Regions from separate parts of the Paenibacillus sp. Y859 genome, predicted to be linked through region 1. Evidence: riboswitches for the same ligand, from Rfam matches in the RefSeq annotation. Region 1 holds a riboswitch; the other holds the start of a gene.
What was found. A riboswitch is a leader RNA that binds a small molecule or an ion and turns the genes downstream of it on or off. The one in region 1 is predicted to bind cyclic di-GMP.
Positions count from the first base shown of each region.

Region 2: another riboswitch for cyclic di-GMP. It lies ahead of AC1TO8_RS12350 (methyl-accepting chemotaxis protein); the one in region 1 lies ahead of AC1TO8_RS11880 (MucBP domain-containing protein).

Region 1 covers NZ_JBXCIZ010000004.1:170,085-173,639, forward strand. The annotation lists gene AC1TO8_RS11870 (glycerol dehydrogenase) at 1-75, shown strand, start outside; gene dhaK (dihydroxyacetone kinase subunit DhaK) at 77-1,837, shown strand; cyclic di-GMP riboswitch class I at 2,016-2,109, shown strand; gene AC1TO8_RS11880 (MucBP domain-containing protein) at 2,180-3,555, shown strand, end outside.
Region 2 covers NZ_JBXCIZ010000004.1:279,958-283,512, reverse strand. The annotation lists gene AC1TO8_RS12350 (methyl-accepting chemotaxis protein) at 1-1,053, opposite strand, end outside; cyclic di-GMP riboswitch class I at 1,222-1,306, opposite strand; gene AC1TO8_RS12345 (YolD-like family protein) at 1,564-1,815, shown strand; gene cysK (cysteine synthase A) at 1,887-2,801, opposite strand; gene AC1TO8_RS12335 (M50 family metallopeptidase) at 2,841-3,533, opposite strand.

The DNA of each region.
Region 1 (3,555 bases):
GAGGATGCTGTGGCAGCGGCCATTATGGTAGCTGATCAACTCGGTCGACAATACAAATTAAGTAAGGGTGAATAGTATGAAAAAAATAATGAATAAGCCAGAGACACTAGTTAGAGAGATGTGTAATGGTCTAGTTCTAGCACATCCTAACTTAGCGTTTAATAGTAAATATAAGATCATTCAGAAAAAAGAAATAAACAAAGATAAAGTAACGCTGATCAGTGGTGGCGGCAGTGGGCATGAACCCGCACATGCTGGATTTGTTGGAAAAGGGATGCTGGACGTTGCTGTCTGTGGCGATGTGTTTGCTTCCCCTTCTCAAATCCAAGTATACCAAGGGATTCGCTCGTCTGCGTCCAATAAAGGAACGCTATTAATTATTAAAAATTACAGCGGCGATATTATGAATTTCAAGAATGCGGCCCATCTTGCAAGTGAAGACGGAATACAGGTCGATTATGTTAAAGTGGATGATGATATTGCCGTTGAAGATAGTCTCTATACCGTTGGAAAAAGAGGCGTTGCAGGAACTGTTTTTGTTCACAAAATAGCAGGTGCAGCTGCTGAGCAAGGAATGTCTTTGAGCCAAGTGAAGGAAGTGGCTCAGAAGGCGATCGACCATACGAAAAGTATAGGATTCGCGTATACCTCATGTACTGTTCCTGCTAAGGGAACACCGACCTTTACCCTTGCGGACAATGAAATGGAGTATGGTGTGGGCATTCACGGCGAACCAGGAATTAGAAGAGAAGCTATGGTGTCAGCGGATGAATTGGCAGACAGAATGGTGACTGCGTTATTGGAGAGTCTGGAGATTGATCAGGATGCTGATCAGGAAGTTACTGTATTGATCAATGGATTCGGTGGAACGCCGCTCCAAGAATTATATCTGTTGAATAACTCCGTTATCCGTGAATTAGTATCCCGCAACAAGAAGGTCTACAAAGTGTTTGTTGGAAATTACATGACGAGTATAGATATGGTTGGGGCGTCAGTTTCAATTATGAAACTGGACGACCAGTTGAAGGAGCTATTGAGTGAAGCGTGTGATACGCCAGCGCTATTCATTCATGAACCTTTCGAACAAGTGAACTATACCGAGGTCGTATTGGAGGAAGATGAGAATACATCTGTATCCTACACATGTGAGACGAATGAAGACTTTGCGAAGGTTGAGAATGATACTTTTTCTTTAAATAATATGATTTATCTTCTTGATACAATGAGTGAAATCATCATTGAGAATGAGATTCCATTCTGTGAGCTAGATGCCCATGCGGGTGATGGTGATTTTGGCATGAGTGTTGCGAAGGGGTTCAAGCAATTAAAGACAGAGTGGAATGATCTCGTAACGAACCACACCATGGATATTGGAAGTTTCCTAGATGCGTGCTCTCTCATTATTATGGAGCATTGTGGAGGGGCCTCGGGTCCAATCTGGGGTTCTGCATTTCGAGCAGCTAGTAAACATGTTGGAAACAAACAAGAGCTATCCATTGATGAGTTCGCTCAAATGATGGCCGCCGTTGTGAAAGGCATTCAGGATACAGGTGAGAGAGCCTTTGGCCGTGGCGCTGTCGTTGGGGACAAAACATTGATTGACGCGCTTGTTCCTTATGCTGAATCTTGGGGAAATAGTGCACTTGATGGCGATGACATTAAAGTTGCCTCAACGAAAGCGGCTGATGCGGCTGTCGAAGGAGCGAAACAAACGGAGGCGATCGTTGCTCGTATGGGAAGAGCGGGTACCGTTGGTGAGAGAAGTATCGGTTATCCCGACGCAGGAGCACATGCATTAGGGGTTATTTTTACAGAACTTTCAAAAGTAATAAAGTGAACATAAAGGCACCCGAGGGGGTGCCTTTTGATTTGTCTATTGATGGCGAATAGTAATATATTAATGATTGACAATTTTCGATACGTGGAATATATTGGACTACAATAGTTCCTTTATACTATTTACGGAGCAAAAAATATGATGTAAGTCACGAAAGTACATCTGCGCTAACGACAATTGTATATTTTGGCACACTAATCGAAAGATTAGCTCGCAAAGCCTCGGAATCTACCAGTCTATGTTAATAGACTTATGATCGTCCAGCTGCAATTAACCTCGTTAATGCAGCTGGACCTTTTTGTGTTCCGGGGAACTAAATCCATAAATATCAAGGAGGAAACAATGAAACGGAGCTTAAGACGTATAGCGATGTGGGTGCTCGTATTTTCGGTGTTCATAGGACTTATACCAGGGACCTTGCTAACAAGCTCTGCTGATGCAACGAATCAGCCAGAATGGCCCAATCCGGGTGCAGTCAATCTAACAAAGGTGGCTGTGCCTACAGGGACATCGGGTCAATGGAAGGTAACGTTGACCGTTGAGGGTAAGAATATCCAGAGTAATAGTACCACAGACGTTGTAATGGTCATCGACCGGTCAGGCAGTATGGATGATTCGAATCGAATGAAGAACGCCAGAGCAGCCGCAAATAAATTCGTCGATAATTTACTAATTAAAGATTCGACAACAAGAATTGCGGTGGTGTCCTTTTCTGAGGGTATAACAGATGTAGCTGGATTTACAGGGGTTAGTGGTAAAGCAGCTCTGAAGACTGCTATTGGCAAGATTTCTGCTAGTGGTGGTACCAACATTCAGGCAGGGATTCATCGTGCTGATGAGTTATTGGCGGGAAGCCAAGCACAGAACAAGGTCATTATTCTCTTAAGTGATGGCGAACCGACTTACAGCTATAAGGCAGATAAGGCGACAGCTTATACCTGGCCAGGAGATACAAAGGCAGGGTTTGCACTTTCAGAGTTTAAGTATGGGAGCACCCTTGGTTCAGGTTCGGACTATGGATTAAAGTATGGGTCATGGCCCTTTTCTAAAGATGAAACTTATAAGGTGAATAAATTTGATGTAAAAGATAATGGTATTGCAACCATATCAGAGGCCAAACTAGCCATGGATAAGGGAATTAGTATTTATTCCATAGGACTCGATGTTGGGAATAATAACAATGCCAAAGATGTATTGAATAAGAGTCAAAACAAGGGGTATTTTGCTTCAACCAGTAATGAGTTGAACAACGTCTTTACTGATTTGTCCAGTAAGATTTCCTTTGCAGCGGAGAACGCAAAAGTTATCGACCCGATGGGAGTCGAGTTCGATAAGATCGGTGATATCACCGTTTCTCAAGGAACGACAAAATGGAACAGTGGGACAGAAACGATCGACTGGAATATCGGTAACATTGCCGAGGGTTCTCCAGCAACGATGAGCTATACCGTTAAGATGGATGCGAACGCAGATCCGGAAGTGTTACATCCAACGAACAAAAAAACAACATTGACCTATACTGATGCCAATGGCAAGCCGGCATCGAAGGACTTTAAGGTTCCAGAAGTGAGCTTCGGTAAAGGTTCCATCACCGTTAGAGGGTATTATGTTAATGCGCAAGGCGATCCAATCAATACAGCCGGAGTTGTTGTAGATAGCGAAGATAAAGCAGAACAGCTATACGATGAACCGTTTACTGTATCTGGAAAGTCAGCGCT
Region 2 (3,555 bases), 110 kb from region 1:
AGTACTGCTCGCAATAGTGCCCACGCCTGAGGATATTTCCTCTAATGAAATTACACTCTCTAAAATGGACTTACTTTGTTGAGATGCTTGTTCAGATATCTCCTCAATATTAGTAGTAATCTCCATTGAAATTTCTTGGTTATCTTCCAGATTGGAGAACAATTCTTTCGATTGTTCTGCCGATTGTAAAGATACGGATTTAATAGTCGTTACCAAGCGATTCATAGTGGTGACTGTCGCGTTAAATCTTTCCGCTACTTGACCGAATTCATCCTTGCCTATTGGTAGTTGAACGTTAAAGTCACCTTTACTTAGTGTCTCTAGAGCATTCATCAAGTGCTTCACAGGTGCAAAGGTCCGCTTCGTTATGAAATATTGCAGCGCCAACATAACAATTAAGGTAGCAAGTAGAGCTATCGACGTACTTTTTAGCAATGCCTGTTTCCCAGCCATAATTAAGCTCGCATCAACATCTATACCCATATAAGCGAATATATTGCCTTCGCTATCTTCATAGGGTGATAGAACGGTTACCCACGTACCGTAGTCATCATCATACGGATCAGTAAATGCCATTTCCTTCGTCTTCAACATTTCTCTGACACCATCAGCATGAATAGTAGGCTGAGGGTACAGCGCCCCGTAAGCTAGTCCGTCTGCAGCAAGCATATCCATCACTTCATCTGAAAAGGCGATAATAGATGTTTCATTGCCATTCACAAGTTCAGGCCCGAATATGTAACCTTGAGCAACGTTAGGATGCATCTCTGGCAATTCGGCAAATACCTCAGCCATTTTTCGATGAATCGGTGAATTACGGTCTGTATTAGCTTTCGCTTCAAGAGTCTCTTCCGCTGTTATCTTCCCTTTCCAAGACTCCATAATTTTCTGCGAATCAGACTCCAATTGATCTGTAAGAACTTCTCCTTGAATATAATAACTTGATATAATTAATATAACTCCTGTTAAAATAATGGATATACTAGTCCACATCATATTTTTAGTGACAATACTTCTGTTAGTGATCGATTTAAACATTTGTGGTAACTTCATGTCCTATCTCCTCTTTGTCTGTTTAATATGTGCGAAATCTAATGTCGTTGAAACTACAATTATAACGTCGTTCCCCCCTATCCTTTCAAGTTCAGTTTTGTCTATTCATAAAGACAAAAAAAAGGTGATCTACGGAAACTGTTATAACAGCCGCAAATCACCAATTTTTCATGTAACTGGCTGACTATCCCATGCGGATTTAGTCCCTTTAGCTTTGCGTCACTACTTTTCAGTAATTTTGCCGAATTTTTTTTATGAAATTAATAATCCATCCAAGTAAATCCTAGTTCATTATATCTATTTATTAAAATACAATAACGAGTCCTATCTTACTACGTATTTGTAATCATTTCCATTGAATTTTGCAATTTTCTGAAATTTTCTTTCTAAAAGTAGAACTTTATGGTTCTAACGACCTAAACTCAATGAAATGATGAAGATAGAAATGACTTCAACATCATTTGACGGTATACTGGAGATTCGGTCTTGTTGTGTAAGGGAGGGATTTATATGGCTAAGCCAAAGGTTGCGAAGAGGCCCACGCGTGATGAATTTGAATTAGAAGAATTAGGGAACCAATTAGTCGAAGCAAAGAACGAGGAAAGTGACATCGTATTAACCGTTTGGGGACGGCAAGAACAGGTGCGTGGTCAGATCGTGCTCTTGGACTCAAGAACCCGATTAGTTCATATTCAGTATGATATAGAACTAACGAAGATACCTTTTCTAGATATTATGAGAGTGGACTATCCAAGAGATTAATCACATTGAAATCATACGCCCGAGGAATATGAGATTTCCATGGGCGTGATATGAATAGATATCCTTATATTTCAAAATAACTCCATGCTCAAGTATCGTTCACCCGTATCAGGAGCTATACATACTACTCTCTTGCCGGTTCCTAACTTCTTGGCTACCTGTATCGCGGCATAAACAGATGCACCTGAGGAAGGTCCTACAAGAATGCCCTCAAGACGAGCTAGGTCCTTCATCATTCCAACAGCATCTACATCCGTTATCTGAATAATTTCATTATATACCGTTGTATTAAGAATTTTCGGAACAAAGCCTGGACTCGTGCCCACTAATTTATGCGGACCAGGTTGACCACCAGAAAGAACGGGAGATCCTTGAGGTTCCACAACAGCGATATGAATATTAGGCAAATGTTCACGTAACTTCTCGCCTGTACCTGTAATCGTACCTCCTGTACCTGCGGTAGCTACAAATGCATCCAAACGATAATCCATTTGCTCCAATATTTCCGGAGCGGTCGTGATACGATGAATATCAGGATTAGCAGGATTCTCAAACTGCTGAGGTATGAAGCTCCCGACAATTTCTCCACTGAGTTCCAGTGCCTTAGCAATAGCACCCGGCATTCTTTCATTACTTGGCGTTAGAACAACCTCTGCTCCGTATGCTTTTAGAATATTGATTCGTTCCTTGGACATATTATCAGGCATAATAAGAATAGCCTTATAACCTTTAGCCGCTGCAATCATAGCTAAGCCAATACCTGTATTGCCGCTAGTCGGTTCAATAATTGTCCCACCAGGGGTGAGTAAACCCATTCTTTCGGCTGTATCAATGAGATTAAAGGCCGCTCGATCTTTCACACTTCCTGAAGGATTGAACATTTCTAACTTCACGTATACCTCTGCTGCCCCTTCCGGAACGGTACGATTTAAACGAACCATCGGTGTCTGGCCTATAAGTTCTGTTATCTCATCTACGATTGTCATATACACTTCTCCTCTACTTATACAAGTATACATATTAGTTTATAGTGAAATATTTCGTTCTCGTTGAGAAGGCTCTTTCCAACTCCGAAAAAATAAGTGGAGTGAAATTCGGGCACAGGCAAGCGCAATAGCAAGAAATAATAACGCCCAAAATACGGTCGGTACATGTGTCCACCTAGCTAAATTAGATGCATCCCCTGCATTCTTTCCCAGTAGCGATTGCGTAACAAGAAATAACGGCCCCATCACAGACTCCTCTAATGTCAAGAATGCCAACAGTCCGAAATACACATTTCGTAACATTTGTGGTAAATATAGCATGATGATGTTCAGGACAATGAATCCTATAAGCCAGATCACCCCATAACCCTGATGTACAAAAAAGATAATCATCAACAGTGCAATCGTTGTTAATAGCACCAATCCCCACTTCTGCCGCTGCTTATGCAGCCAATAAAACAACAATACAGCCGTCAATGATGCTGTGATATAACCTGCAAGTCCAATGAATATAGCACTCCATAACGAGGTCATTGTCGAATATGTAACACCGCTGTGGTCTGCATTCAATTCAATGAACAATACGCGACCAGATGTGAACAACGTCATCACGGCATGAGCGAATTCATGAATCATCGTATCCAACGTCCGAAATAAATAGCTCATCGGAATGAATCGTGTCAATATAGCCGACCCAAGTAGTATAAGAATTGTCTTCAGCCATTTACTCATAGCATTCTCTCCTCGGCGCCAG